2 linked regions of the Lentimonas sp. CC4 genome follow. Each later gene encodes a partner of the first gene's protein in a complex. Links are inferred from orthologs where the notes say so. Each region holds a gene or a part of one and is shown on either strand. Other genes may lie near its edges. The genes, in order: groL and metK.

Region 1 (15,096 bases):
TCGACTACAGTTTACGCAGACTACTACGGCCATAAACACCCAGCACCACATTTACTAGCTGCGGCACCTTACGTCATCCCCGAACTCGCGGACGACAAATGGAAAAGTGCATCGCTCATCGCCTGCCCAGGTTGCTATCCCACCAGCATTCAACTGCCACTGGTTCCACTACTGAAGGCAGGCCTGATCAAGACCGATGGCATTGTAATCAACAGCTACAGCGGCGTCAGCGGCGCTGGCCGCAAGGTCGCCGAAGACTTCATCTACTGCGAACGCAACGAAAGCATGAAAGGCTACGGCATGCCGAAGCACCGCCACCTCTCCGAAATCGAAGAACAACTCAGCAGCGCAGCTTTCGCAGATTGTATCGTGCAATTCAACCCGCACTTGGCACCCATGTCGCGGGGCATTTCGACCACCATCGTCGCTAAAGCCAAGAAAAGCTCACTGCAGAACATCTACTCGACCTGGAACACAGCCTACGCCGACAAGCCCTTTGTCAGCGTGCTTCCAAGCGGCACGTATCCAGACACCAAATACGTGACTGGCACCAACCGGGCAGACATCTCTGCCGTCTATGATCCACGGACAGACAACTTCATCATCACCTCTGTGATTGATAATCTATTGAAAGGAGCCAGCGGCCAGGCCGTGCAGCTGCTCAACCTAAAGTTCGGCTTCAAAGAAACAGCCGGACTGGTCTAAAACCTGCATAACACGCCGCCTACCGACATGAACACGCCACTTACAGTCAAACTCATCGAAGATTCCGGCGGCCTCGCAGACTGCCCTGGCTACAAACTTGCCGGCGTGCCCGCCGACATCCGGGAAACCGGCGATACCAAGCGGCTCGATGTAGCGCTCTTCATTTCCGAAGAGCCTTGCAGCGCAGCCGGTGTATTCACATTGAACGACGTCTGTGCCGCACCAGTCAAAGTGTGCCAAGCAATCCTCGCAAAGAGCGCGGACAACATCGCGGGGTGCATCTCTAACAGTGGCAATGCCAACGCAGCCACTGCCGAGCAGGGCATGGCGGACGCGAAGCAAATGAGCACACTCGCGCAGCTCGAAACAGGCATCGGCGCCCCTTTTCTCGTCTGCTCCACTGGCCGGATTGGCCGGAAGCTACCGATGCAAAAGATCGAAGCAGGCATCGCAGCAGCAGCGAAAGCACTTAACAGCGAACGGCAATCCTCACTCAACGCAGCCGATGCCATCCTCACCTCCGACACACGGCGGAAGGTCGCCACCGCACAGTTTGAATACGAAGACCAGACCATCACAGTCTCTGGCATGGCAAAGGGCGCAGGCATGATCGAACCAAACATGGCAACGATGCTCGCCTACGTCGTCACTGACCTACAGGCAAGCGGTGCACTGCTCAAAACAGTCATCAAAGAAGCCTGCGATAAGACATTTAATTGCATCTCCATCGATGGCGACATGAGCACCAACGACACGGTGCTACTCTTCGCAAACGGCAAATCCGGCATTCAAGCCGAAGCAACGCCAGAGCTCCTCGCCGCGTTTAAAGACGCAGTCTATCAAGTCTGCGATAGCATGGCCGAGAAAATCGTCGGCGATGGCGAGAAGGTCACCAAGCTCATTGAATTAACCGTCAAAGGCTGCAAATCAAATGCCGATGCCGAGAAAGTCGCCCGCGCAGTGGGAAACTCCCTACTCGTTAAAACCTCTTGGTATGGCTCCGACCCCAACTGGGGACGTCTTGCCGATGCTGCAGGTTACGCCCGTGTCGGCCTCGACGAAACCTGCTTCGATATCCACTATGATGACTGCCCCGCCCTCATTGGAGGCCGCCCACAGGACGACAAACTTCAGGAGTGGAAAGACATCGCGGCGAAAAACCGCTTCCGCATCACACTCAATCTAAATCAAGGCGAAGGCACCTTCCGTCTCCTAACCTCCGACCTCAGCGAAGCCTACGTAGACTTCAATAAATCGGAGTAGTCGCTTCGCGCTCTTTAAACGTTTCAGCGTTTCAGTTTTTCCAAAGTTTCAGCTTTTCAAATAATGATAAACACCGACCACCTCGACGTCACCACTAAGGCAGCCGTGCTCCTCGAAGCACTTCCCTACATTCAGCGGTTTCGTGATTCCATCTTCGTCGTCAAATACGGCGGTGCATTCATGGACGATGCCGACCCGAAAGTGCGCACACGCGTCGCCACCGACATCGCATTCCTAGCAGCTGTCGGCATCAAAGTCGTCGTGGTGCACGGAGGTGGCAAGGCCATCACTCGTGCCCTCGCTGAGTCTAATGTTGAGACTCGGTTTGAGCATGGTCTACGTGTCACCGACAAAGACTCGGTTCAGATCGTCGAACATACACTCAACAAAGTCGTCAATCTCGACATTTGCGAAATCTTGCAAAAGAAGAGTGCTCGCCCTCTCGGCATCGATGGCAATGACGTGCTCGTTTGCGACAAGAAAGACGTCGTGGTCGATGGCGAACACGTCGACGTCGGCTTTGTTGGCGAAACGCACACTGTCAAAACCAAGATCATCAAGAAAGCACTGAACGACGGATACATCCCAGTGATCTCACCGATCGCTTGTGACGAAGACGGGCAAGTGTATAACACCAATGCCGACGCAGCCGCTGGCCGTGTCGCCGCCGCTCTACGCGCACGCCGCCTCGTTTATCTCTGCGACGTGCCTGGCCTGATGCGCGACATGAGCGACCCCGAGTCACTCATCTCATCGCTCAAAGCCGACGAAGTCGCAGGCCTCGTCAAGGATGGCACTATCAGCAAGGGCATGATCCCGAAGACCGACAGCGCAGTCAAATCCCTCCGCAGTGGCGTGCACCGCGTGCACTTCGTCGACGGCGAAAACCCACACAGCCTCCTACTCGAGATCTTCACCGACAAAGGTGTCGGCACCGAGATCGTAAACGGCTAAGGCTTCCATTCGTAGGGCCTTTGCTCGCAAAGCGCCGCCCAGCAGAGTCAGCCGGTATCAAAGGCACTCCTAATTCGTAATTCCCAATTCCTAATTCTTCCCATGCATCACCCAACTCTCATGAAAAACTACGGCCCGCCCGCGTTCAACGCAGTGCGGGGCGAAGGCGTATATCTCTACGACGAGAGCGGCACACGCTTCTTGGATTTCGGTAGCGGCATCGCCGTCACATCTGTCGGCCACTCACACCCGAAATGGGTCAAAGCCGTGCAAGACCAAGCCGCCACCCTCACCCATTGCAGCAATCTTTACGGCATCCCTGGCCAGCAAAAGCTCGCTGACCGGATCATCGAAAAGGCTGGCCCAGGCCGGACACTGTTCTGCAACAGTGGTGCGGAGGCCAACGAAGCGCTTATCAAACTCGCACGGCTCCACGGCCGGAATCTCTCTGGCGGCGAAGAAGACAAGCGGTATACCGTCGTTGCAGCCGAACACGCCTTCCACGGTCGGACCTTCGGCGGCATGGGCGCCACACCGCAGGAAAAAATCCAAGGTGGCTTCCGGCCAATGCTGGACGGTTTTAAATTTGGCCAGCTCAACAACATTGAAAGCTTCGACAAACTCGTCGACGACACCGTCGCCGCTGTATTCATAGAATCCATACAAGGCGAAGGCGGCATCTTCCCTGCCGAAGACAGCTTCCTTCAAGAACTACGGGCACTCTGCACCGAGCGGGGCGCACTGCTCATGCTCGACGAAGTGCAATGCGGCATCGGCCGGAGCGGACACTTCTTTGCCTTTGAAAAGAGCGGCGTAAAGCCAGATGCAATCGGTATGGCCAAAGGCCTCGGCGGTGGCTTCCCAATCGGCGCGATCTGGGTATCCGAGCCCTATGCAGAACTGTTTCAACCCGGCTCACACGGCACCACGTTTGGCGGTTCGCCACTCGCTTGCGCCGCAGCCAATGCCACACTCGACATCATCGAAGAAGACAACCTCCTCGATGAGGTCGCCACGAACAGCTCGATCTGGCACGAAGGCCTCCAAGATTTAATCAAAAAGCACCCACAACACATCGCTGGCATGCGGGGTGCTGGATACATGGTCGGTCTCCCGCTTCACGCCGATGCACTTGCCGTCACTGCAGCCGCTCGCGCCAAAGGCATGCTGATCGTCCCCGCAGGTCACAATACCATCCGCCTCTTACCAGCACTTACAGCCACCCTCAAAGAACTCGCCGAAAGCGTCCGCATTCTCGACGAAGTCTTTGCTGAGCTGGATTCTTAATTGCTACGCCATTTCCGCGCAGCTCCATTGTCATTCTTAATTCCAAATTCTTAATTCCTAATTGAATCAGATGCACCATTTTCTAAAAGTCACCGACTTCACACTCGAACAAGCACAAGAAGTCTTCTCCCTCGCAAAGTCCCTCAAAGACGACCGGTTCAACACGCCCGCCTCGCTCAACAAGCAATCGTGGGGACTACTCTTCTACAAGAGCAGCACTCGGACACGCGTCTCCTTTGAGGTCGGCGTTAACGAGCTAGGCGGCTTCCCGATCGTGCTCAATTCACAGAATACACAGATCGGTCGCGGCGAAACAGTCGAAGACACTTCCAAAGTGTTGTCACGCTACCTCCACGGTCTCGTAATCCGTGCCTACGAGCACGAAGTCGTTACCGAGTTCGCTAAGCATGCCACCATGCCGATCATCAACGGCCTGACCGACTTCAACCACCCCTGCCAGCTTTACACTGATATCTTCACCCTGCTTGAGCGCTACTCGCCCGACGCAGTCGATATCAACACGCTCAAAGGCAAGAAAGTCGCCTTCCTCGGAGACAGCGCCTGCAACATGGCGAACTCTTGGATTCTCACCGCCGCCATGTTCGGCATGGAGATCGTCGTCTCTGGCCCCGAAGGGTATGAGCCGAAGCAAGCCGTAATCGATGCGCTCAAAGCCGATGGCCTGCCAGTGAACTACACTTACACTTCCGATGCGAAGGAAGCGGTCAAAGACGCCGACGCGATTTACACCGATGTATGGGTATCGATGGGTGATGAAGCCGAAGCCGAGCAGCGCCTCAAGGAAATGGCACCGTATCAAGTCAACGCCGAGCTCCTAGCACTTGCTAAGCCCGACGCCTACTTCATGCACTGCCTGCCAGCACACGCCGGCGAAGAAGTCAGCCAAGACGTGCTCGACAGCCCGCAAAGCATCATCTTCGACGAAGCTGAAAACCGTCTCCACGCTCAGAAAGCGATCATGGCCAAGCTGGTTGAACTGAACGGCTAAAGGAGCGTGGGCAACTCGCCCACCGCAACCACCAATGAAGGCGAGTCGCCCTCACTCTTTTTCAAAACGCATCTCAGCAATGAGGTGCGTTTTTCGTATCTAGTCTGCGCACCAACTTCCGGGATCAAGGAAAACTCTGCCCACTCAGGCATCAGGCCTGAGATCCACGATTTTACTCACTTTAATCTAAATGTGCAGATTGCAAACGAGGTTAAACTGAATCTGTTTAGTGATTAGTTAGTTTACCTCACCACACGTATAATACCCCAAACTATGAATAAGTTCTTCACCTCATGCGTCCTAATGCTTACCAGCCTATCGGCCGGAGCCGCCGAGAAGCCAAACATACTGGTCATCTTTACCGATGACATCGGTGTTTGGAATGTAAATGCCTACGCGCGCGGCATGATGTCCACTCAGACACCCAATCTCGATAGCATAGCAGCGCAGGGCATGCTCTTTACCGATTACTATGCCGAACCGTCCTGCACCGCTGGACGTTCGGCATTTTTGACAGGACAATTCCCGGTTCGCACTGGCATGCATACTGTCGGCTTACCCGGAGGCCCAGCCGGCCTCCGCCAAGACACCCCAACGCTACCTGAACTACTAAAGCTTCAAGGCTACGTCACAGGCCAATTCGGCAAGAACCACCTAGGTGATCGCGACGAATTCCTACCGACGATGCATGGGTTCGACGAATACTGGGGCTGGCTCTATCACCTCAATGCGATGGAATATGTCGAAGATCCTGATTGGCCTCAAGGCGAGGAATTCCAGAAAAAATTCGCGCCTCGCAATGTGATCCACGCATGGGCACAGCCAGATGGCAGTCAGAAGATTGAAGACGATGGCCCACTCCCAATCGAGCGAATGCGAACACTCGATGACGAGGTCAACCGCCACACGATTGATTTCATTACGCGCGCAGTCGAAGCAGATAAACCGTTCTTCACATGGTATTGCCCCTCGCGCGGACACGTCTGGACACACCTCTCCCCAAAGTATGAAGCAATGCTTGGTAAAAATGGCTGGGGACTCCAAGAAGTCGTCATGAAGGACTTGGACGATCATGTCGGTGAAATCCTAGGAACACTCGAAGCCCTCGGCGTGGCAGATAACACGATCGTCATGTTTACTGCAGATAATGGCCCAGAGATCATGACATGGCCAGACGGCGGCATGACTCCGTTCCGCGGCGAGAAAGGCACCACCTGGGAAGGTGGCGTGCGCGCGCCGATGCTCATTTCATGGCCCGGTAAGATCCCGCCCAATACCGTGAATAATGGTTTATTTGATGGTAAAGACTGGATCCCGACACTCGTCGCTGCTGCCGGTGGCCCTGCCGACTTGAAGGAGCAATTGTTGACTGGCTATAAAGGCCATAAGGCACACTTGGACGGATATAATCAGCTTGGCCTGCTAATGGGCACTGAAGAATCCAAGCGCAAGGAGATCATTTACTATGAACGCACACAGCTCCAAGCCGTGCGTTATGGGGACTGGAAGGCGCACTTCGTCATCCAGCCGCACGGTTGGGCAGGCGCAAAAGAAGAGTTGAATGCACCCATGCTCATCAACTTGCGTCGCGATCCGTTCGAACGTGCTCCGGATGAATCCGGCATGTATATCAACTGGATGGGCAAGAAGATGTGGGCATTTGGCCCTGCCCAAGCGGTTGTCAAACAGCACCTCGCCACCTTCAAAGAATGGCCCGCCGTTTCACCAGTCAAGAATCAGGCTCAAATTGAAGCGACCTTAGAAGATATGGATCGTCGATAGGTAGTGCCAGAGATGATCCATTACACTTTCGAGACTGCGAGTGCGCGATACGCAGCACTTAGCAGTCCCGTTTTTTAAACCTCAAAAGAGTAGTTAGAAGCTAGTAATCAGGAGTTAGTCCCAGATCATTAGTTGCTTACAATATCAGAGAGGTTCGCCAAGCTGGCGAGCCCTCAACATCCCGTAAGTCCCTGACACAGAAATACTAACTCCTACCTCCTGACTTCTAACTCCCGCATCTAGGTTAAACCTCAACAAAGGTCCTTATGAATCTAAAAAAATACCTACTCATTGTATCGTTCGCAACGATTTGCGTCATCGGAGCCATCTATGGCATCTCACCGGCATGGTTCTTCGATACCTTTCTAATCAATTCAAGTGCACCAAGCGTGGATCAATCCCACATCCTAAGAGCCGTCATGATGCTCTACATCGGACTCGGCTGCTTTTGGCTGTATTGTGCGTTTTCAGATAAATATCGAGATGCAGGCGTCGTCGTTCTGGCCATCTTTTGCGGAAGTCTAGTCAGTGGCCGTATCCTGAGCATCATAGTCGACGGCATGGCCTCGCCGATCCTGTGTGTATACATCGCCATGGAATTAGCCCTAGTGCCGATCTGCATTTGGCTACTGAAGCGAGGTTAACTCAGCCATTTAACTGAAATCAATTCCCCAAAAGGTAATCATGGCAAAGCTGGTCGAGCTGAATTCGTAGGTTCTGTCTGTTTCACCGCAAGCCCACACGATGTTTTAAAAATCAACGCGCTCCCGCAACGGAGCGCGTTTTTTTGTTTGGGAGGGACGATCTCCGCATCGTCCGTAAGCGGAATAGTAGAAGCGACACTCATGTCGCTTTGGTTCACTGAAGAGCGGCAAGAGTGCCGCTTCTACAGATGAGTCGCGGCACACAACTGCTCCAACTCTCAAAAAATTCAAATTTCGATGTTGGACGTTGGACGTTCGACGTTCAGATTGACCACAGCCCCTTGGCAGACCTCCATCCTAATTTCTAATTCTTAATTCCTAATTCTACCTACCTGTGTCCGCGAAATATAACGAAGACAGCATCAAATCCCTCGACTGGAAACAACACATCCGCCTGCGCCCGGGTATGTATATTGGTAAATTGGGCGACGGCTCGTCTTCCGACGACGGCATTTACATCCTCCTCAAGGAGGTGATCGACAACTCGATCGACGAGTTTGTCATGGGCAACGGTAAGATCATCGAGGTCAACATCGACAGCACCCACGTGGCGGTGCGCGACTACGGCCGCGGCATTCCGCTCGGCAAGCTCAAGGACTGCGCTTCAAAAATCAACACGGGTGCGAAATACGACTCCGAAGCCTTCAAGAAGTCCGTCGGCCTCAACGGTGTCGGTATCAAGGCAGTCAACGCCCTCTCCTCCGAATTTGAGATTCAAGCCTTCCGCGATGGCAAGACCCGCTCAGTCACCTTCTCTCAAGGCGAAGTGCTCTCCGAAGATAAGAAGGACAAATCCGGTAAAGGTGCCGAAGATGGCACCGCGCTACGCTTCGACCCCGACCCTGAAATTTTCGGCGCAATTCGCTTCCGCGATGACTACGTCGAAGACATGCTGTGGAACTACGCCTATCTGAATCGCGGACTGACCATCGTTTATAACGGCAAGAAGTTTAAATCAGAAAACGGCCTCAAGGATTTGCTCAACAACAAGTTGGACGGCGAACCGATGTATCCAATCGTGCACTTGAGCGATACCGACATCGAGGTCGCGTTCACACACAACGACTCTTACGGCGAAGACTACTACTCCTTCGTCAACGGCCAGCACACCACGATGGGCGGCACGCACCTCGCTGCTTTCCGTGAAGCACTGGCGAAGACCATCAAAGACTTCTTCAAAAAGGACTTCGACGCGGTTGATATCCGCACCTCGATCTGCGCTGCCGTGGCAGTCAAAGTCGAAGATCCCGTCTTCGAATCTCAGACCAAGACCAAGCTCGGCTCCACGGAAATGGGTCCTAAAGGTCCAACCGTGCGCACCTTCTTGATCAATTTCATCAAGCAGGCACTCGATAATTATCTGCACCGCAATCCCGAGACGGCTGACATTTTGGTCAAAAAGATCCAAGAGTCCGAGCGCAACCGCAAGGAGCTCAAAGGTATTCAAAAGCTCTCTCGTGAGCGTGCGCGTAAGAACAAGGTGCACAACAAGAAGCTGCGTGATTGCCGCGTGCACTATGGAACAAAGGCAGATCGTCGCCTCGAATCCACGCTATTTATTACCGAGGGCGATTCCGCATCGGGCTCGATCACCAAGGCGCGCGACGTCAACACACAGGCCGTGTTCTCGCTCAAGGGCAAGCCGCTCAACTCGTTTGGCCTGACCAAGAAAGTCGTTTACGAAAATGAGGAGTTCAACCTCCTGCAGGACGCCCTCAACATCGAGAACGGCCTCGAAGACCTACGCTACAACAACGTCGTGATCGCCACCGATGCCGACGTCGACGGTATGCACATTCGCCTGCTACTGATCACGTTCTTCCTGCAATTCTTCCCCGAGTTGATCAAGCAAGGCCACCTGCACATTTTGCAGACGCCGCTGTTTCGCGTGCGCAACAAGAAGGTGACTCGCTACTGCTACAGTGATGAAGAACGCCGCGAAGCGATGGAAGAGTGTAAGCCGAAGCCAGAAATCACCCGCTTCAAAGGCCTCGGTGAAATCTCACCCGACGAATTTGGACACTTCATAGGCAAGAGCATCCGCCTCGATCCCGTCATCATCGGCAAGGGCATGACCATTAAAGAAATGCTGACCTTCTACATGGGCAAAAACACACCCGATCGCCAGGAGTTCATCATCAATAATCTTAAGATTGAGAAGGACGAGCCAGAGGCAGTGAGTGCGTAGCCGCTACGCGGCTAGTTAGGAGTGACGAGTGATAGTGAAAAAACGTAGTCGGGTTCCTTCAGGTGCCCGACCGACATGGCCATCGTTGGCATTACCTCCAATCGGGTGGCCAGCTTATGCAAGCCACCTACTTTTGACTAAAGTGATCCACAATCCGTTGCTCTTGGTATTCGTAAAACGGATTCCAACGAAGTCGTAGCATATCAGCGGCGGCGATCGACAGCACACCTTTCTCTCCACGAATGGCCAAGGCACCGAGATGGATCCGTGTTTTATCCTTGCGCGGGCCAGCGCCATAGATCGGATCTTGCTCCGCAAAGGGCAAGGCGACGTGTGATAGTGAGTAAATCGTTTCAGGCCATTTCAAGCCAATCGAGCTCAGTTGCGGCTCATGGATATGTGGGGGATACGTATGCGCCTCAACCGCCTCATTCCTCGCATCCTTATTGGTAATTAGGGTAAAGATATAATCGCGAGTGGCCTGCGCCTCCAAAAGTCCGACATCTGGAATTTTCCCAGCTTTCAACAGAGGCTCTATTTCAGCAGATCGATTGATATCATACACCACTAACTCATGCCCCACATCGGCTGGCAGTAGATCAAATAAGTCCTTCACCAACGCCGGAGCCAACACCGTCGAATCGACAATCGATTGAAACGCCAAGACATTCGGGAACCCCGACAACTGCCCATCTGCTTCTAGCTGTTTAAGACTCTCGCGGTTCGCAACCGTCAGATTATGCGCAAGCATCCCGGCATTCGCAGGAAACGACGTGTATTTATACGGGTCATACTCAGGCAAGACCGACTGCCATTGTAGTTTATTCAAACGTAAGACGTAGCCGATACGCTCCTGCCAGATGGATAGGACCGCCATCCGCGTGATCCCAATCTCTGGAGAGAGCAGAGCCATACCTTCTAACTGCGGCAGACTCGGATCTTCAATGGCATCAATTGCATAACGCACACTGAGCGCCCCTCCGTTTGAAAAGCCTACGACGTAAAGCGGTTGATCGCCGACGGCGGCCTTTAAAGATCGCATCCCGACGCGCACTGCTGCCGCCATGTCTTCCCACGTCGTGACTGTCAAAGCCGACGGTGCCGTGCCATGCCCTGGTATGCGTAGCCCGATGACATGCGCACCCTCTTGATTCAAACGCTCACCAATCAGCCGTAAACTATAGGGGGAATCGGTTAGACCATGCAACAGCAGCACGCCACTCTTCGCTTTTTCCGCAGGCATCTCGAAACTACGATTCCAATTTACATCCCAAGCAGTCGCATCCGAAAGACTGCCTCGCGTATATCGATTCACATCCAACTCATCAGGTGTATCACTATCCGTGTAGATCAACTCATTGAGTTGCTGAAACAAGCGATCCTCTAACTCCAAATAGTCCTGAAAACTGCTGACGTCTGAATCCTCCGTAAACTCTGCATCCAACACCACTTCATGCCACAGTTGTAGATCCGGCTTATTATTCATCATCTTCACAGCAACGATGAGTAACATCACGACCGCCCCAACGATCCCATACAGGAAGCATTTTAAAGCGTAGGAGGCGGTGCTCATGACCATTTTTTTCATAACAAAAATACGTTGAATTGATATTAGCGCCTCTAGTTCTTGCGGGCACGCGCCTTCTGGATGACATCCATTTTGTTCAACTCTTGAGAGATGTCATTCCAAAGTTTCTCTTTACCACCCGTCGGCCCCGATGGCACCGCTTGCGCCTCAGATCCTTCGAGATACGCACCGTGCGCCTCCAAGTAGCGCTCTTTAAAATCATAATACGACCAGCGTCCCTCAAAGCCCATGCGCACGATTAAATCGTTAAACAAACTGCGACGGATTTGAAGGTCCTTGATCCGTAAGATTTTATAATACTCATCTTCAAAGACTTTAAACTCAGCGGCCTCACGTGCCTCTATTGCGCGCTGCTGCATCTGAGCTTGTTCCACAATCATATCAAGCGAAACATTCCCGGCCGCTTTCTGTGCGCGCAGCAGCTCTAAGTCATCCGCGGCACGTTGCCCCACACGGACGTGATACAGCACCGGAATATTGGAGCCTAAATAATAGCGCACAAAAAACAGTGCACGGTCATTCGCTTGCACGTTCTGCACCAATGGATCTAGCGCCACCTGAGGCGATAGAAAGACATCGCCTGCATCATTTTTCACATACGTCCACAAGTTTAAATCATGATCCGAGCGATACGCGACAAACGAACCCGGCATCTGGCCTTTGAAACTCTCATCGACTGAAAATGTCAGATGCTTGCCTTTCTCCCAGATCAACTGCTGCAACGGCATATCACCATAGGCAATATCCTGAAAATGGACCCCCATCACACCCGTTTGATATAAGGGCTCCGGAATCACCTTCGTCAGCTCTCCATAAAATACATGTGTCGACGCATTGTAAGTGCGCACCAGATCCCACGTGTCCTCCACCTTCGGCTGCGCCACGGAAACAGGACACAACTGCAAGATCAGGTAACAAACTAGAACAACGCGTTTCATACCTAGAGAGCTAAACGGATCATCCCAATTGGCTAGATTAAAACAGGCGCTGAGTTGAAGTGGCGCTTGATTTGGGGAGGGACGAGGCTCGGTGCTTATGCTCGGCTGACGGCGCAGAGGCCGTCCCTCCCGCAAAACTAAATAAGCGGTTAAAGATCTGGGTTCTATTCCCATCCTCAGATCGAAACCGCTTCAGGCTTCGCAACAGCTACGCGACGACAAGTCGCGGTTTCCGCAACACAAAACCGATGTATCCCTACAGACTGACTGCACCTCCACTCTGACTGACGCGACTAGCGTCGCATCGCTACCAATATATTGGACTGCCAGTCGATGTGTGATTCTACACGCCCACGAAAAAGCCCCGACCGTTTCCGGTCGGGGCTTTGTTATAATCTGTAGTATTAGCGTGGTGGCTAAAGTAACCGCAAAGCGATTACATCATGCCGCCCATTCCGCCCATTCCACCCATGCCGCCCATGTCAGGCATGCCATGACCACCAGCAGCGCCGCCTTCTTCAGGAGCGTCTGTGATCATGCACTCAGTGGTGAGGAGCATACCAGCAACTGAACCAGCGTTTTGAAGCGCGGTGCGAGTTACCATGGCTGGATCAACGATACCAGCAGCAAGCAGGTCAACGTATTCGCCAGTCGCGACGTTGTAACCCTTCGAGCCCTTGGACTTGAGAACTTCAGAAACGACGAGCGAACCTTCAACACCTGCATTCAAGCAAAGCTGACGAAGGGGTGCTTCGATCGCACGACGCACGATCCATGCGCCGAGTGCTTCGTCACCTTCAAGTGTGCCAGCAGCTGTTTCGATTGCCTTAGCAGCGCGTAGCAATGCGACGCCACCACCTGGAAGGATCCCTTCTTCAACCGCAGCACGTGTTGCGTGCAATGCATCGTCCACGCGATCCTTCTTCTCCTTCATTTCTGGTTCAGTCTGTGCACCAACATTGATGACGGCGACACCACCAGCGATCTTAGCAAGACGCTCTTGGAGCTTCTCACGATCGTAGTCAGAAGTCGTTGCTTCGATTTGACGGCGGATCTGCTTGACGCGGCCTTGGATCTCGGAGCTCTTACCGCCACCTTCGACGATAATTGTGTTTTCCTTATCAACCGACACGCGCTTTGCGCTACCGAGATCGCTCAACTGAACGTTCTCAAGCTTGATGCCGAGATCTTCAGTGATGCAACGACCGCCAGTGAGCACTGCGATGTCTTCAAGCATTGCCTTACGGCGATCACCGAATCCAGGAGCCTTAACAGCTGCTACATTCAATGTGCCACGGAGCTTATTCACGACGAGTGCAGCAAGTGCTTCGCCTTCGATGTCTTCAGCGATGATGAGCAATGGCTTGCCGGACTTAGCAGCGAGCTGAAGGAGTGGAAGCACTTCGTTCAGGTTGCTGATCTTCTTCTCGTTGATGAGAATGTAAGCATCGTCGAAGTTCACTTCTTGAGACTCAGCGTCTGTGCAGAAGTATGGAGAGAGGTAGCCCTTATCGAACTGCATACCTTCGACAACGTCGAGGGATGTTTCGATACCCTTAGCTTCTTCAACGGTGATTGTGCCGTCTTTACCAACGCGGTCCATTGCGTCTGCAATGATGTCGCCGATTTCAGCATCCCAGTTCGCAGAAACAGTTGCAACCTGACGAATTTCTTCGCGGTCTTTGACCTTCTTGCTTTGCTTTGCGAATGCCGCAGTTGCCGCAGCAACAGCCTTATCGATACCACGCTTGAGGTAGATCGGGTTCGCGCCAGCAGCTACGTTCTTGATACCTTCACGGTAAACCGCTTCAGCGAGAACGGTTGCAGTAGTAGTGCCATCACCAGCAGAGTCTGCTGTCTTAGAAGCCACCTCACGCACCATTTGTGCGCCCATGTTTTCGTAAGGATCAGCGAGATCGATTTCCTTAGCAACGGTGACACCGTCCTTAGTCACTGAAGGTGCACCGAACTTCTTGTCGATAAGAACATTACGTCCCTTCGGTCCGAGTGTTACTTTGACAGCCTTAGCAAGTGTTTCAACACCTGCTAGAATCTTTTTACGTGCTGCTTCATCAAATAAAATTTGCTTAGCCATAATGTGTTATTTCTTTAAATTGTATTTTGTTGATATGAGTGATCCTTAAGCAATAACGCCGAGGATGCTGTCTTCTTCGATGAGGATATATTCAACACCATCGACTTTGACAGGAGTGCCACCGTAGCCAGGAAGGAGAACTTTATCGCCCACCTTCACATTGAAAGGAATTGCCTTACCAGCGTCGTCTTTCTTGCCAGTGCCAATTGCTACAACTTCAGCTTCTTGAGATTTTTCTTTAGCAGAATCAGGAATGATGATGCCGCCGCGGATTTGTTCGTCTTCTTCAATGCGTTGCAAAAGAACGCGTTCACCGAGTGGTTTGATTTTCATATTTTTTTTGTATTTTTGGTTTTGAGAATGATTAAGAGGAGCTAGAATTAAGGAGTTAGAAGTTAGTGTTTAAACACCTACAGCGACTGTGTTGTCACTATACGTGAGTATGATTCTATCTTCTAACTCCTTGTTCCGAACTTCTTTTAAAGAGATTATTTTTTGTCGTCTTCGTCGACTACTTCGAAGTCGGCATCAACGGTTTCAGCACCTTCAGCTTGCTTTGGCTCGGAAGCCTCACCACCCGGAG
Region 2 (15,111 bases), 1.7 Mb from region 1 along the record:
GATTGTGCCATCGCATGGGGCGAGTAGTTGGTTGGTTGTCGGGTCGATGGAGACGCCGTCGCCGACCATACGTTGGGCAAATACAGGGTCGGGGACGTTCTCGATCGGCACCATTGGCCCTGACAAGGGAGCAAGGAGTTCTAGTTTGTTTGGGGTGTCTGACTTCATTGTTCTTTGATCATTACGGGTTCGAATGATTGAAGCATCGTTAGGGGTAGGATCGTGGGGATACTTTTCCTAATGATGATTCGCGATGTTTAGAAGTATATCTAGTTTGGTCGAATGTGAACATAGACAAAACGCGCATCTTGCATGACTGTTTTCGATATGATGGGGGTAATCTTGCTTTAGATTAGCTATTTAGAAAATCGCGTGGGGTGTTGCCTATGAGTGTTTTAAAGCGCCGGCTGAAGTGAAATGGATCGGCATAGCCTAGTAGATCGGATACCACATTTACGCTGAATCCGTTCTGAAGTAGCTCTTTTGCCTTCTGCGCACGCACGGTGTCTTGGAATGTTTTGGGACTGAGCCCCGTCTCTTGTTTAAACACACGGCGCAGCTGCGCTTCACTTAAATGGCAGAACTCGGCCATTTCGTGACTGTCACGCCAGATCTCGGGGTGTTGCCGGATGGCATCGATCAAGGCTGCGATACGTGAGGGTGCTTCAGTGCTGCTTAAGCGTTCGACTTCGAGTTCAGTAAATAAGTGAAACAACGCACTATGTGCTCTGAGCGCACCTGCTGGAGTGCCTTCTTTGGCATGTCGTATGATGCTGAGCAAACGCCTGGATGCGCCGATCGAGCGCACCCCTTCGTTTAATAGATTCGTCTGTTTTAAGTGTTCAGCTAAGCCACCGTTGAAGCAGATGCAGTCCACCGTTGCATCGCCTGTTGCAGCTGCAAAGTCGAATGCCGTGTCTGGATAAAACAGCAGGCAATCACCAGCCGAGACTGCGGTGCGCGCATCGGATTGCGTCCAAAGCCATGCACTACCTTGGGTCACATGCACGATGCTATAAAAGTCTAGGCCGCGTGGTTGCACATCGCTGCGTGCTTTCAACGTATACGACGTCAGCAAACCGAACAGATCCATTTCGATCGCATCGGAGGCCACATCTTCCCTGAAGTAGCGTATCAGATTGTCTTGAAGATTAAAATTGGGGGTAAACTGCATGCTGTAAGCTACCAAGCATATGAAAACTAATCATGAGTATCAATGCTTCAGAGCAATAAAAACTTGGTTTTTATTAGAGCTCGGTATCGATCGCTTGAGTCAATCGGTCGCGGGCGCGCAGCACTTCAGCAAAGGCCACTTCACTGTAGCTACCGAACAGCGGATTGCCGCGCAGGCCCCGCGTGGCGGAGACCGCAGGGGAATTGAGGCCGCAGAGAAAGCGGGCTTGCTGGCGTGGACGGCTAAGTGCTTTGGCGTTCTTTGCTACGAGGGCAGTGAAGTTGCTCAGATCGGTGTTCTCAATGCTGGCATGGTGGCGCTCCGTTAGCTTCGCGGGCGCATCGCCGAGGCAGATTCCGCAATGGCCGCAGGGCTCAATCGGTTCGCCGAAATAGTGGAGCAATTTACCTGTCAGGCAGCTGTCGCTTTGCGCATAGGCGAGCATGGATTCGATGCGGCTGATTTCCATCGTTTCGTGTTGCAGGAAGGTTTCCTGTAACTGTTGGCACAGCGCCGGGATGTCGACGTCTTGCTCTAGTCGGCGAAAGCGTTGCCGGTAGCCCGCGAGTTGTAGTTGAGCGAGGCCTTTGTGTTGTAGGCTGTCGAGTGCGCGTAGGATCACGTTGCGCTGCTGACCGGTGTGTGCCATCGCTTTGTCGATGTCTAAAGTGATCCACTTGCGTGCCTTTGTGCAGCAGGTGAAGATCTTACGGATAAAGGCGGCTTGGTTGTCGGGATACTGCGCGAGGATTTCGGCACTGCTGCCTGATGGTGCAAATCGAATGTCGCCGTAGTAGTGGCCCTCGGAGCGGATGATGCCTTTGAGCTCCAAGCGCGTGAGCAAGGTATTGACCACCAGCTGACGAATGTCGTGGCGACGTGAAAGGTCGGTGATCGCAATGTCGATTTCGTCATCGGAGCCGAGCAACTCCGTGACGATTGAGGTGATGCTCGATGGATCAGGCGTGTCACCATAGACGAAGTTTTCCAGGGCAGTGCAATCATCCGCGCAGGCGAATAGCTCGCAAACCGAAGGCGCGCCATCTCGACCCGCGCGGCCGATCTCTTGCATGTAACTTTCGTAGCCTTTGGCCATCTGATAGTGATACACGTAGCGGATGTCGGACTTATCGACGCCCATGCCGAACGCAATCGTCGCGCAAATGATGGGCACGTCGCCGTTCATGAAGGCCTCTTGAGTGGCAACGCGGTCTTCGGATTTCATGCCCGCGTGGTAGGCCTTGGCGTCGAAGCCTTCTTTGACTAAATGCTCGGCGACTTCTTCGGCATGACGTTGGAGGCTGACGTAAATAATCGTAGCGCCCGCGGGGCGTTCCTTCATGCGCTGAACCAGAAGCGCCGGTCGCTCTGAGTCGCTGCAACTGGTAACGCGCAGCTCTAGGTTGGGGCGATGAAACCCTGTATTGACGATGTCGCCCTCCGCGATGTCGAAGGCGCGTGCCATATCGTCGGACACTTGCGGCGTGGCCGTCGCGGTGAGTGCCAGCACACGCTCGACCTTTAGTTCTTTCGCGGCGCTGGCGAGTTTCAGGTAGTCGGGGCGGAAGTTGTGACCCCACGAGGAGATGCAGTGTGCCTCGTCGACAGCGAGCAGGCTGATGCGTTGATCGTGGATGAGATTCAGGAATCGCTCGTTGCCAAGGCGCTCGGGTGCGACGAAGAGTAGTTTGAGTTGTCCACCGCGAATGTCTTGTGTGACGCGGCGATAGGTTTCTTCGTCGAGGCTGGAGTCTAGGCGTTCCGCCGCGACGCCGCGTGCCTGCAGGCTGTCGATCTGATCTTTCATCAGTGCCAGCAGGGGCGAGACGACCAAGGTCAATCCCGGCAGTAGAAGGGCGGGGAGTTGGTAGCACAGACTCTTGCCCGAACCCGTGGGGAAAATGGCGCTGGCACTGCGTCCTTCTAAGAGCGTCTGGATGACCTGCTCCTGTCCGGGGCGAAACGCGTCGAAGCCAAAAGTCGTCTTGAGGATAGAAAGTGGGTCGGTCTGTTCGGTCATGGGTAGGGGAGAAGAACTGAGATCTGTCCTTGTGTCATGTTTAAACCATGCGAACGGCGCAGTTGTGTCTGCGCAGAGATTGGGCGTAGCAATGTGACGCGAGTCACGTCTTGCAGAGTGTTGGCGGCGTGCTGCGTCGACCTCGCTAGCGCGAGTTCGCTAGGTGGTTGTGCGGAGGATCGGTTGTAGCATTGCTACGCCATCTTCGGCAGACCTACGTCCTGCCTTATACCGAGCCTAGGTCCACTTTTTTATCTGACTTCTTAGTCTTGGGTGGATTCCAGTGATACTACAGCTCCCTTGTCGTGTTACTCGATCGCACTGATCCGCATGCGGTAGAATACGGATTCTGTTCCATCCACCGGTAAATCTACGGTTGGCTCACTAGGATCTGCCGAGAAGGTTAAGCTTTCATCAACCTGCCAACTTTCGGGGTCGCTTAGGTCTGTTGTTGATTCGATGGCAAATTGGCAGTGTTCATTGGGCGGGCTATAGTGCATTCGCATGCTTTCATTTCCGTGGCTGTGCCAACTTTTGAAGTTGGAATCCTTATGTAATGGGTTCGTTCCGAGCACACGTTCCAGTTTATTGGGAACTTGATCACCGTCACTGTCCTCATTGAGGGCGAGCGTTTCACTTGCGTATCCTTTCCAAGTCGGCGTGGTAAGCCACGATGCATCCTCATAAAAATACACTTTGAAAGCAGTTGCGTTATTTGAGAAGACTGATGAGGGCAGGCTGACCGAAGCATCTCCGTCGAAGATGACACTTGTCAGGTTGCTGCAATGGCTGAAAGCACTATAGCTAATACTGGTGACACTGGCAGGTATCGTCACGCTGATCAGGCTGGTGCAGTAGCGGAAAGCCGAGCCGCCGATACTAGTGACGCTGCTGCCGATTGTCACGTTTGTCAGGCTGCTACAGTTGTTGAAAGCAGAACCTCTTATAATGGTGACGCCGCTGCCGATTATTACGTTAGTCAGATTGCTGCAAAAACTGAAAGCTGAACCGTCGAGACTAGTGACACTGTCCGGTATCGTCACGCTAATCAGGCTCGTGCAGCCCGCGAATGGTGCCCAGCCGAGACTAATGACACCGTCAGGGATTGTAATGCTGCTCAGGTAGCTGCAGTGATAGAAAGCATAATCGGCGATATCAGTGACGCTGGTAGGAATTGTGAACGCCCCAGTCTTTCTAGCTGGATAATGAATCAGTGTTGTTTGGCGCTTGTTAAATAAAACACCTGCGATACTGGAGTAGTATCGATTGTCCAGATCTACATCGATACTTATTAGGTTGTCGCAGTTGGTGAAAACCGAAGAACCAATCCTGGTAATACTGTCAGAGATTGTGATGCTGTTCAGGTAGCTGCAGCGATAGAACGCCCGATCATTGATCCTGGTGACGCTGTTAGGGACTGTGAACGCGCCAGTCTTCTTACTTGGGTATTTAATTAATGTTCTCTGAGACTTGTCCAATAGGGCACCGTCTATACTGGAATAGTATTGGTTGGAGGAATGCACATCGATACTCGTTAGGTTACTGCAATCCTGGAAAGCGCTGTCGCCGATATTGTTGACGTTGACGGGGATTGTCACGCTCGTCAGATTTTCGCAATTATCGAAAGCCGAATCGCCAATACTAATGACACTCTCGGGGATTGTCACGCTGGTCAACCTTCTACAATACTCGAAAGCCGAATCGCCGATACTGGTTACGGGCATGCTCTCAATGGTTTCAGGGATTACCAACTCACCCGAAGCATAGGCGTAACAGTCGGTGATGGTAATGCTATCTTCATCTATCACATAGGTTAAATCACTAACGTCAGCTGCATTTGAGCTAACCTGTAGGCTGCAGATGATAAAGATGCTTAAGAGTAGGTGTTTCATATGAATTTACGTGCTGTTGGGAGTAGTATTCTGATCCAGAAGTGGAGTCAGGCAGGCTGATGTCAAACTAACTGTATGTTGAATTTGGATTTTTTGATTTAGATGGCAGTTCCTCTCGCTCGACACTGGCGTGTGATCTGCAATCGCGGGGTAAACCCGCTCTCTGCAAGCTTCGCGTTTCTTGGCGTAACTTCGCGGGCAAAATATGTTGATTCGTGTGGAAGGGATGCCTGTGTCGAAAGTGGCATTTGTCGACGAGTCGAATTCATACATATCATTTTATCCTGATATGTTGATAAGTTGCTTGATTAATTTGGAGTATTGGGATTACTTACCGGTCTTATGAGCAAAAATTTCATCTTTTCTTCCGAGTCTGTGGGCGAAGGTCATCCGGATAAAGTCGCTGATTATATCTCAGACAGCATATTAGATGCGTGTCTTGAGCAGGATCCCAATAGCCGTGTGGCGTGTGAGACATTGGTTAAGAGCAACTGCGTGTTCCTTGCTGGGGAGATCTCCACGAATGCGAAACTCAACTACGAGGAGATCGTTCGCCAAGCGATTCGTGAGATCGGTTACACCAACGACGACGATATCTTCCATGCGGATCAGGTCTTCGTCTCGAATATTTTAACGGCACAGTCCTCCGATATCGCACAGGGCGTGGATGCTGCTGAAGCTGCTGGCAAAAAAACTGCCGAGCAGGGTGCGGGTGACCAAGGCATTATGTTTGGTTACGCTTGTAATCAAACTCCTGAATTGATGCCTGCTGCGATCATGTATGCACACCGTCTCCTCCGTGAGATGGCACGTCAGCGCAAGGAGCTTAAAGTTGATTGGCTTCGCCCGGACGTGAAGAGCCAAGTCGCACTCGAGTATGTGGACGGTCAGCCAGTCGCCATTAAGAACGTGGTGATCTCAACGCAGCACGCGGAAGGTAAAGCGCACGCCGAGATTGAGGCATTTTGTATCGAAGTGATCCGTAAGGTGCTGCCAGCTGAGATGCTGACCGATCAGACCGAGTATTTGATCAACCCAACGGGTAACTTCGTAATTGGCGGCCCGCAAGGTGACGCTGGTTTAACTGGACGTAAGATCATCGTGGACACCTACGGTGGTTGGGCGCGTCACGGTGGTGGTGCTTTCTCTGGTAAAGACCCATCCAAGGTGGACCGTTCTGCAGCCTACTTTACGCGTTGGGTGGCTAAGAACATTGTCGCCGCTGGTCTCGCGGATGAGTGTGAACTACAAGTCGCTTACGCGATCGGTCACCCATACCCGACCAGCGTGCACGTTGATACATTTGGCACTGGCACCGTGAGCGATGCCGAAATAGCGGCTGCAGCACAGAAGGTTTTTAGCTTCAAGCCGGCCGACATCGTCAGCCAGCTCGATCTGCTGCGCCCGATTTACCGCGAGTCCACACACTACGGTCACTTCGCCAAGGACAACCTTCCATGGGAGTCCACTCACAAAGCCGACGAATTGAAGGCTGCACTGTAAGGAATACGACTAAGAGAACGATTAGGATTCGAAATTAAACTATTATGAGCACAGACACACTTACCAAAACAGATTATAAGGTCAAAGACATCACACTTGCGGACTTCGGTCGCAAGGAAGTCGAGATCGCACAATTCGAAATGCCAGGTCTTATGGCGACCTGCGAAAAATACGCGGATGAGCAACCGCTCAAAGGCGTGCGCATCATGGGCTCGTTGCACATGACCATTCAGACCGCGGTCTTGATCGAAACGCTTCAGAAGCTCGGTGCGGATGTGCGCTGGTGCTCTTGCAATATTTTCTCCACACAAGATCATGCTGCGGCCTACGTGGCGAAGAATCTCGGTGTGCCGGTCTTCGCTTGGAAGGGTGAGACACTCGAGGAATACTGGTGGTGCACTGAACAAGCGCTCACATGGCCAGACGGTTCTGGTCCAGAGCTCATCGTCGACGACGGTGGCGATGCGACGCTACTGATTCACAAGGGCTATGAACTTGAAGATGGTAGCGACTGGGTGAATTCCGAGTCCGGCAGCCATGAGGAGTCTGTGATCAAAGCACTGCTCAAAAAGATTCATGCTGAAGATTCTTCGAAGGATCACTTTCACAAGGTCGTCAAAGACTGGAAGGGTGTTTCGGAAGAAACGACTACAGGTGTGCACCGTCTCTACGAAATGCACAACGCGGGCAAGCTCCTCGTGCCTGCGATCAACGTGAACGACTCCGTGACCAAGTCGAAGTTCGATAACCTCTATGGCTGCCGCGAGTCGCTACTCGATGGTATCAAGCGTGCAACCGATGTAATGATCGCGGGTAAAGTCGGCGTCGTCTGTGGCTATGGCGATGTGGGCAAGGGCTGTGCGGCGGCACTGAAGGGCATGGGCGCGCAAGTCGTCGTGACCGAAGTCGATCCGATCTGCGCACTTCAAGCTGCAATGGAAGGCTACCGCGTCTTAACGGTCGAAGATACACTTGGCTGGGGTGACATCTACGTCACCACTACAGGTAACTACGGCATCATCACTGCAGACCACATGTCGAAGATGAAGGATCAAGCGATCGTTTGTAATATCGGTCACTTCGATAACGAAATCGGCGTGGATGCACTCGACAAGATGCCTGGCGTTGAAGTTGAAATGATCAAGCCTGACAACGAAGGTGCCGTGGACAAATATACCTTCCCAGACGGTCACAGCATCTACTTGCTCGCCAAGGGACGCCTTGTGAACCTTGGTTGTGCAACAGGTCACCCGTCCTTTGTGATGTCCAACAGCTTCACCAACCAAGCGCTCGCTCAAATCGAGCTTTGGAGGCAAGTTGAGAAATACACTCCAGGAGTTTACATCTTGCCGAAGCACATCGACGAAGAAGTGGCACGTCTGCACCTCGAAAAGATTGGCTGCAAGCTCACTACACTCAGCGAAGAGCAGGCCTCTTACATCGGCGTGAAGCCATCTGGCCCATACAAGCCAGAGCACTACCGCTACTAGGTCGGAGGGATGCGCTTTGTCGCGTCTACAGTAGATCCTATTTTCGAAAGCGTCCTCCTCGGAGGGCGCTTTTTTTGTTATGCTGCCGCGAATCCAGTGTTGTGAGTTTCGTTGGGAGGGATGGCCTACGCGCCGTCTGCACTGCCTAAGCGCCGAGCCTCAGCACAGAACCAAAGCACCAGCACGCCGCAAGACGAGCCGGAGCTCGTCCCTCTCGCTACATCCTCTCGCTGCAGGCACAAAAAAACCGAGCCCTGAGGCTCGGTTTTAAAAGTGGTGGTCGAAGGGGGACTTGAACCCCCACGCCTTTCGGCACATGTCCCTTAAACATGCGTGTCTGCCAATTCCACCATTCGACCAAATTTACTGCGCTTTAACGCGGTGAAGTTCGAAGGTGATAGGTGAGATTTTGGAGAGATCAACATAAATTTTCAAAAAATGAAAAATAGTTAAAAAAAGGCAGCTAGATGACTTGAATGTTGGAGTTCTTTCCCTTAGCACAATAACCTTACTTAACCACTCAATTCACGTGGCCGACTCTTTTCGGCTCGTTTCCCGAATAACGCTATGGCTGAAAAACCAGCAGATAAACCTAAAGAGTCCTCTAAAAAGGCACTCGATCTTAATACACTTTCCGGTCTCGACTTCGGCCCTTCATGGGCAGACGAGAACGCTAAACGTCCATCTTTAAAGAAGTTTGAGTCTCGTGGAGATTCACGCGGTAAGGGGAAACGCTCTGGTGGCGGTGGTTCACGTGATCGTCGTGGGCCTGGAGGTGGCGCACGTCCTAGCGGCGCTGGCCGTCCTCAAGGTGGACCCGGTGGAGGTCGTCCGCAAGGTGGTAGCGAAGGTCGTCCTCAGGGCGGAGGTCGTCCTCAAGGTCGTGGTGGTGATCGCCGTGGTGGAGGTCGTCCAGATCAGCGGGCTATTTTCGAGCCGACCATTAAAGTGGACATTTATCCGCAGGACGAAGCGTTCGAAGCATTGGTCAAGCGCCTACGTTCTACCGTTCGCACTTATCAACTGTTTGAGATCGCGCACCTGATCCTAGAAAAGCCCGAGCGTTATGTCGTAGTGGTAGAGAACAAAGCGAAAGCTGGCGAGAAGCCTGCGCCGTTGTTCTTTGCAGTTCCAGGGCATCTGCCATTCGATTCTGAAGAGGCCGCGATCAACCATGTGTTGAGCAATCACCTCGACCTATTCTTCGATGTCGAAGAAATTGAGGTCGAAGCACCAAAGGGGAATTTCCAGATGGTCAACCGTTGCTCGGTCACGGGTGACTTACTCGGGCCGCCAAACTACCACCGTTACCAAGAATTCTTGCAGCGCCACTATGCTGCGAAGATCACAGGCATGTCCTTTGATCGCTTTGTATCAAAGGTTGAAACGGTGAAAGAGCAGGAGTCGATCGATGCATGGGTGGAGTCGATGAAGAAGGGCGCGCGCTACACCGTGAAGGATCGCCAGGAGGGTGAGGCTGAATCGTTTGAGTCCCTAGAGGCTGTGCGTTTCTTCCTATTGCAGCATCGCAAAGATAAGATCGTCAGCTCCGGTGAGACGATTCGCTTTGCAGGTCGCGATATCGAGCGTCTGCCAAAGGGCGATATTCGCCGTTCGGTAGAATCCTACGTTGAGCAGCAACTACACTTCCCACTTGATTCTGCGAACAACATTCGCGGTCGTCTGCGTCGTCAAAAATTTGCCGTTTATAAAAAGGGCTCCAAGGGCGTATCCTTCGTCTGTGCCGTTAAACGTAAATTCCGCGACAGTAAGACTGTCTTTACGCCATCCATCCAGGGGTTGATCGAGTTCATCGAGAAGCATCCGAATACATCGGCGTCGAAATTGCCTAAACTCTATATCGATATCGATACCGAGCGTCAGCAGCCCGCTAAGCTTGAAATGACTGAGGCCGAAGTTGCCGCAGCCGCAGCCGCAGCCGAAGCAGCGAAGGCCGCTGCCGCAGAAGTAGCTGCCGCAGCCGCTGAAGCAGGCGAAGCAGTTGCCGAAGCTCCTGAGACTCCAGCCGTGGTTGAAGCGCCTGCTCCAGCAGCGGATGCCGCTGCTTCGACTGAAGCGATGCCGAAGGTCGAGCTAAGTGAGGACGAGCAGAAGCGCCTGAATCAACTCATGCTTGATTTGCGTTGGTTGATCGTTGAAGGCTACGTCACCGAGTATGGCGATGGCCGTCTCTTTGCAGCTCCGCCGATGCCTGAAGCAAAGCCGAAGGAAGCGAAGAAGCCAGCACCGAAGAAGGCGAAAGCTGAAGCAGTTGCTGAGCCGAAGGCTGCCGTTGCAGAAGCGCCAGTTGCTGTTGAGAAAGCGAAGGCTGAAGAGCCGGTTGCTGAGGTTGCACCTGAAGCGCCAGTGGTCGAAGAAGCGAAGGCTGAAGCGCCAGTTGCTGAAGTCGCACCTGAAGTTGCTGAGGTTGAAACAACAGAAGCTCCCGAAGCACCTGCTACAGAGACTACTGACGAAGCTGAGCCTAAAGCATAGCGATTCTTAAATTTGCGGGCATTCGGTGAGCATTAACGCTCGGCCGGATGCCCGTTTTTTGTGCCTATATACTGGCGCGCATCATAATTTGTGAAAAGTGCCTTCATTATACTTCTCTGTCTAAGGTCGGGGCTTTGCTTTGCGACGTGTCAGTCCGTAGCCTTGGCGAAGGCTGAAGACCGCGCAAAGGCCTAAATATCACTGAGTTTCGCAACGCCTCCTGCCTTCGCGGTTCGCGCGAGCACGACCCCTACGAAGATTTCTGAACCATGAAGAACCACAATACATAATGCGGGTCAGTATAGTTGTGAGGGGAGGGGTGCTGTTTGTAGTGCTCTGGGGCACTGTCTCGATCCGTGTGATTTGATTTGTAGCCTCGAAACTCTGTTGCGAGAACTTGCTGCGGCCTGTGTATCTCATACTTTGCTGCATTCTTTTGTAGCGGAGCCGTGAAGCGGTTTCGTGCAGAGTGTTCGCGCTTAGGTTTGGTGGTCGAAATGACTTCGTCAGTCCGCTACGAATCGAGTCACCATTCAGATTAAAAATATATTGATGTGGTATAAGACTGCGCAGCTGATCTAAACAAAAAGAGCCTTGTCGCTGGTGCGACAAGGCTCTGATTCATTCAATGGAAAGGTGTTTACCAGCGGTAAGTCGCACCGACGGAGACTTGGTCGCCGCGTCCGGGTGTGCCGGGGACTTCTTCGAAGTCGTCGTCCCATGCATTGTCGACTGAGGCGAAGAGCTCGAGGCCATCGACTTGTGGCGGGAAGATACTGAGTCCGACTACGGTGAAGAAGGCGTTATTACTGCCGTTGCGAAGGTCGTTGTCTTCTTGGCTGCGCCATTCGTTGTCGATACGGAACTCGAGCATCTCGATGGGGCGCCAGATCGCGCCGAGGGTTGCACGATGATCGGGGTAGTTGAGCGCGTAGTAACTACCGTCAATATTGTCATCTCCGTAGTCTTCGTCTTTGTGTAGGTAAGCGTAGCTGATGATGCCTTCGACCTTACCCCAGCGGCGTGTGCCGATCAGCTCGATGCCGAATGTTTCGATGTCGACTGAGTTGGCTGAGCGGGCTGACGTGTTTGAATTTGAGTAAGTCCAGTCGACTAGGTCATCGTCCCAACGGTAGAAGACAGCACTTTGGAAGCTCCATTCGGTGCGATCCAGGGCAAAGCCTAATTCAAGGTTTTGGCTGGTTTCACGATCCAGGTCGTAATTACTACGGAAAAGCCCGCCAGTTTCACTACCTCCGATGGCAGTGTAACCTGCGACTTGTGTGGCTTGTGCGTAGGATAGGTAGACCTTGTCGAATTGGCCATTGGCGTGGGTGCGTTTCCAAGTGATGTCCGAAATGGGCGAGACTTTAGAGCTATCGCGGTTGGTATCGTCATAAGTGGCGCCTGCGCGAACGCTCAGCTTTTCGTTTTCGGCAAGCTGCATGCGATATTCTGGCAGGATGCTCACCTTGTAGTAGCTGCGCGATGTGAAGTTGTTCTCCAGTGATGTAGAGTCGATGTTGTCTGCAGTGAATTGCGAGGAGTGATTGATGGCGAAGGCCTCGTTGATTTCATGTTTGCCAGCAAAGGCCAGTGCGCCGGACTTTGTTTCATGGGTGGCATTGTAGATCGCAGGGTTTTCTCTATCGTAAACATAGTAGTCGCTGTGGCGGCGGTAGTAGGTGCTTAACTCCCAGTTGCTGTCTGTGCCATAGTTTTGCTGGTGGTTGATTGAGAAGAGTCGGGTTTTCAGGTTTTCAGTCTCGTTCACGCCGAAAGGTGTGTAGAGGTTTGTCCAACCGAAGAATTTCTCCTGATAACCTGCGAAGAAGTCGGTCTGCGACTCTGGCCCGAGGAGTTGCACGCGGCCTGTGGTGCGGTTAAAGTCGTGATCGCCATGTTTGATGGTGCCGTCACTTTCGGAGCGGGAATATTCTGCTTCGACGCCCCAGCTCCATTCATCGGTATTGGCGAAGTCGCCAGTGAATGCTTGGTGGATGCGTTGGAAGTTGAGGTCGTGATCGCCGCCGCCGACGGTGGCGCTGCCGCCGTCTTGGATCTGGCTCCAGTCGTATTTGATGGTGCCCACGCTGCTATTAAATCCGTAGAGCGCATTATCTGCACCAGTCAATACCTGTGCATTCCCCATCATTTCCGGTGCGATGGGTAGTTCGGCCGAGTAGTGACCTGTCTGTGGGTCGATTATAGTCGCTGCGCCGACTTGGAAGCCGGTGTTCTCGAAGATGCCACCACGAATGCTGACGTCGCCCTGTGCTTCAGCCATATTACGAGCCTGTAAATCGACGCGGGGATTGAATTGTAGATCCGAGACGAGCGAATCGTAAGTGGTGACTGGCAATAAGTTCGCAGTCTCTTGTCCGTTGATTACTAAGGTCGGTAGCGCGAAGCCGCCGCTTTCTCCTTCGATGGTCGTCGGCACGTCTTCGGCAAAGGCAGTGCCGGAGAGTGAGAGCATTAAAATTGCAAGTGATGTGGATGCTGTTTGGTGCATGCATGCATCCAAAACGGGTTTTTAGGTGAAATTCAATTGTTAATTAATATTAATATGAACTTAACAATGGACTGGTTGCTGGTGTTAGTGGCTCTAATGGTTCTGCGTAGATCGTGCAGAGTGGTTCGTGCTGACCTCGAATGTCACGACTTGAGAGGCCTTTCACGCGTGTCTTAGCTTGATTGACGCGGTGCTGCATGCTTAGTTGTGGGGATATATGAGCAATAAACCAGATGGTTATGAGTGGATTTTTGTGCTGGGTTTTCCGATCCCGCGATCGGAGTTCTACAAGATCCTGTTTTTTTGCATATCTGCTTTATCAGTCGTTGTCGGGCTGGTCGTTTATTTCTGCTGGGGCTTGTTTTTTCCTGAAGCAGCGCGCGATACGAAGGTTGTTGAGGCAGAAAAAGTGGTCGCGACTGAGGTGATTACGGTTGAGAAAAAAGATGATGTAGAAGTGTTTTTTGAGAATCATTTTGCAGCGACCCGCTATAATGAAGTGGAGAGTATTCGAGCTGTCGGCACTTATACCTCTGGTAAAGTTGAAATGGAGTTCACCTTATTGGCTAAGAATCCTCATTTTTATAAGCAAAGTTTGAGGTATAATGATAAGCTGATTGAGGCGGGGTATGATGGTTCAGCCTTATGGTATCATCAGTCGCATCCTATAATCGACGAGACTGACGAGGCGCTGCTGGCGTTTAACCGCTCTTTGGCGATGTTAGAGTGCTCGATCCCTGCGCTGACATGGGAGTATGAGAAGGGCGAGGACTCGACTGTTGAGTTTCAACTCATGCCAAATGAGACATGGAATCAGCGTGAGTGTCTCGTGGTCAGGCAGATCGGTTTGTTGGATAGTCCGGTGTATCATTACTTGGATAAGGAGACTGGCCTAGAGTTGTATCGCCGTAGTTCGGTGAAGATCGATGCGCGTCGTCGCAAAGACGTGGAGCTAATCTATGCCGATCCTCTAGAAGGGGCGGACTATCCGATCCCTGGAGGTTTTGAGCTTTGGGTGGATGGCGTGCTGTATTGCACCGCAGTCTTCGAGAAAATTGATGTGAATCCCGGGTTGCCGAATTTCTTGTTCGAGCCACATGAGTAAAGGGTGGTGTTGCCGATTCTTTAGGATGGATCAGTGGGTGTTTCCGTTCTCGATGTAACCATTGCTTCCTCCTTTGGCGTAGGAGGAAGAGGGCGCGTTTGCGTCGGTTTTTGCTGCTAGGAGCGAACTGGCCTCATTTAACTTCTGTGATTTGCTGCTTGGGCTCTGCTGACGGCGCGGAGGCCGTCCCTCCCGCTATAAATCCCGTTGCGAGTCGCTGACTCCGCACAAAAAAAACGATGGCCGGTGTGGTCATCGTTTTTTGATTTAAAGGTCTGAATTAACCTAGGTTTAGGAGTTAGAAGTTAGGAGCCAGAAGTTAGTCTTTGATTCTGAAGCCTTTGTAGATTCTCCTATAGCCGCCTACCGAGCGCAGCGACACTTTATTATGCCCTTGGGTGCAACCGAAGGGCGAAGCCATTTGGCGAACGTCTAAGACGCCATAAAACACTGATGCTCAGCTTCTAACTCCTTCCTCCTGACTTCTAACTACTCTTTTAAGAATTAACTTATACGGAGGCCACTTCGGCGGCTTCCTTTTCGGCTTTTTGAGCTGCAAGCATTTCTGCACGGCGGGCACGGACGTCAAACATCGCGGACTGCTCGTCGGCATGGTAGGAGGAGCGCACGAGTGGCCCGGACTCACAGGCGCCGAAGCCGATGCTGAGTGCGTATTCTTTCCACTCGGCAAATTCTTCAGGTGTGACCCAGCGGTCAATCGGCTGGTGCTTCTTCGTCGGTTGTAGGTATTGGCCAATCGTCAAAATATCAACGCCGACTTTTTGCATGTCTTGCAGCACTTCCTTGATCTCGTCTTCGGTCTCACCGATGCCGAGCATGATGCCGGACTTCGTGGTGAAGCCGCGCGACTTGGCGTGTTCGAGCACCCAGAGCGAGCGGTCGTAGCGGGCGGTCT

Evidence for each region.
Region 2: the proteins of groL (region 1) and metK are in contact, whole or in part, in a cryo-EM structure (PDB 8P4O), measured with the Escherichia coli proteins. The link is inferred for Lentimonas sp. CC4 from one-to-one orthologs.

The regions. Positions count from the first base shown.
Region 1 is NZ_CACVBO010000001.1:437,230-452,325, forward strand. The notes cover bases 12,185-15,096. They hold groL (chaperonin GroEL), read right to left. Parts: upstream 14,514-15,096; coding sequence 12,855-14,513; downstream 12,185-12,854. Other genes in these bases: GZZ87_RS01920 (hypothetical protein), read right to left, coding at 12,185-12,418; GZZ87_RS01930 (co-chaperone GroES), read right to left, coding at 14,559-14,846; dnaK (molecular chaperone DnaK), read right to left, coding at 15,002-15,096. Outside these bases: argC (N-acetyl-gamma-glutamyl-phosphate reductase), read left to right, coding at 1-705; bifunctional glutamate N-acetyltransferase/amino-acid acetyltransferase ArgJ, read left to right, coding at 733-1,968; argB (acetylglutamate kinase), read left to right, coding at 2,032-2,922; GZZ87_RS01890 (acetylornithine transaminase), read left to right, coding at 3,025-4,209; argF (ornithine carbamoyltransferase), read left to right, coding at 4,280-5,218; GZZ87_RS01900 (arylsulfatase), read left to right, coding at 5,492-7,000; GZZ87_RS01905 (DUF4345 domain-containing protein), read left to right, coding at 7,267-7,644; GZZ87_RS01910 (DNA topoisomerase IV subunit B), read left to right, coding at 8,039-9,892; GZZ87_RS01915 (alpha/beta fold hydrolase), read right to left, coding at 10,020-11,480; more of GZZ87_RS01920, read right to left, coding at 11,513-12,184.
Region 2 is NZ_CACVBO010000001.1:2,106,051-2,121,161, forward strand. Bases 4,582-7,508 are described here. They hold metK (methionine adenosyltransferase), read left to right. Parts: upstream 4,582-5,428; coding sequence 5,429-6,589; downstream 6,590-7,508. Other genes in these bases: GZZ87_RS09230 (leucine-rich repeat domain-containing protein), read right to left, coding at 4,582-5,086; ahcY (adenosylhomocysteinase), read left to right, coding at 6,634-7,508. Outside these bases: ptsP (phosphoenolpyruvate--protein phosphotransferase), read right to left, coding at 1-168; GZZ87_RS09220 (AraC family transcriptional regulator), read right to left, coding at 353-1,174; GZZ87_RS09225 (ATP-dependent DNA helicase RecQ), read right to left, coding at 1,248-3,194; more of GZZ87_RS09230, read right to left, coding at 3,503-4,581; more of ahcY, read left to right, coding at 7,509-8,079; GZZ87_RS09250 (hypothetical protein), read left to right, coding at 8,647-10,575; GZZ87_RS09255 (TonB-dependent receptor), read right to left, coding at 11,216-13,054; GZZ87_RS09260 (hypothetical protein), read left to right, coding at 13,308-14,195; lipA (lipoyl synthase), read right to left, coding at 14,705-15,111. UniProt on the Escherichia coli protein: Catalyzes the formation of S-adenosylmethionine (AdoMet) from methionine and ATP.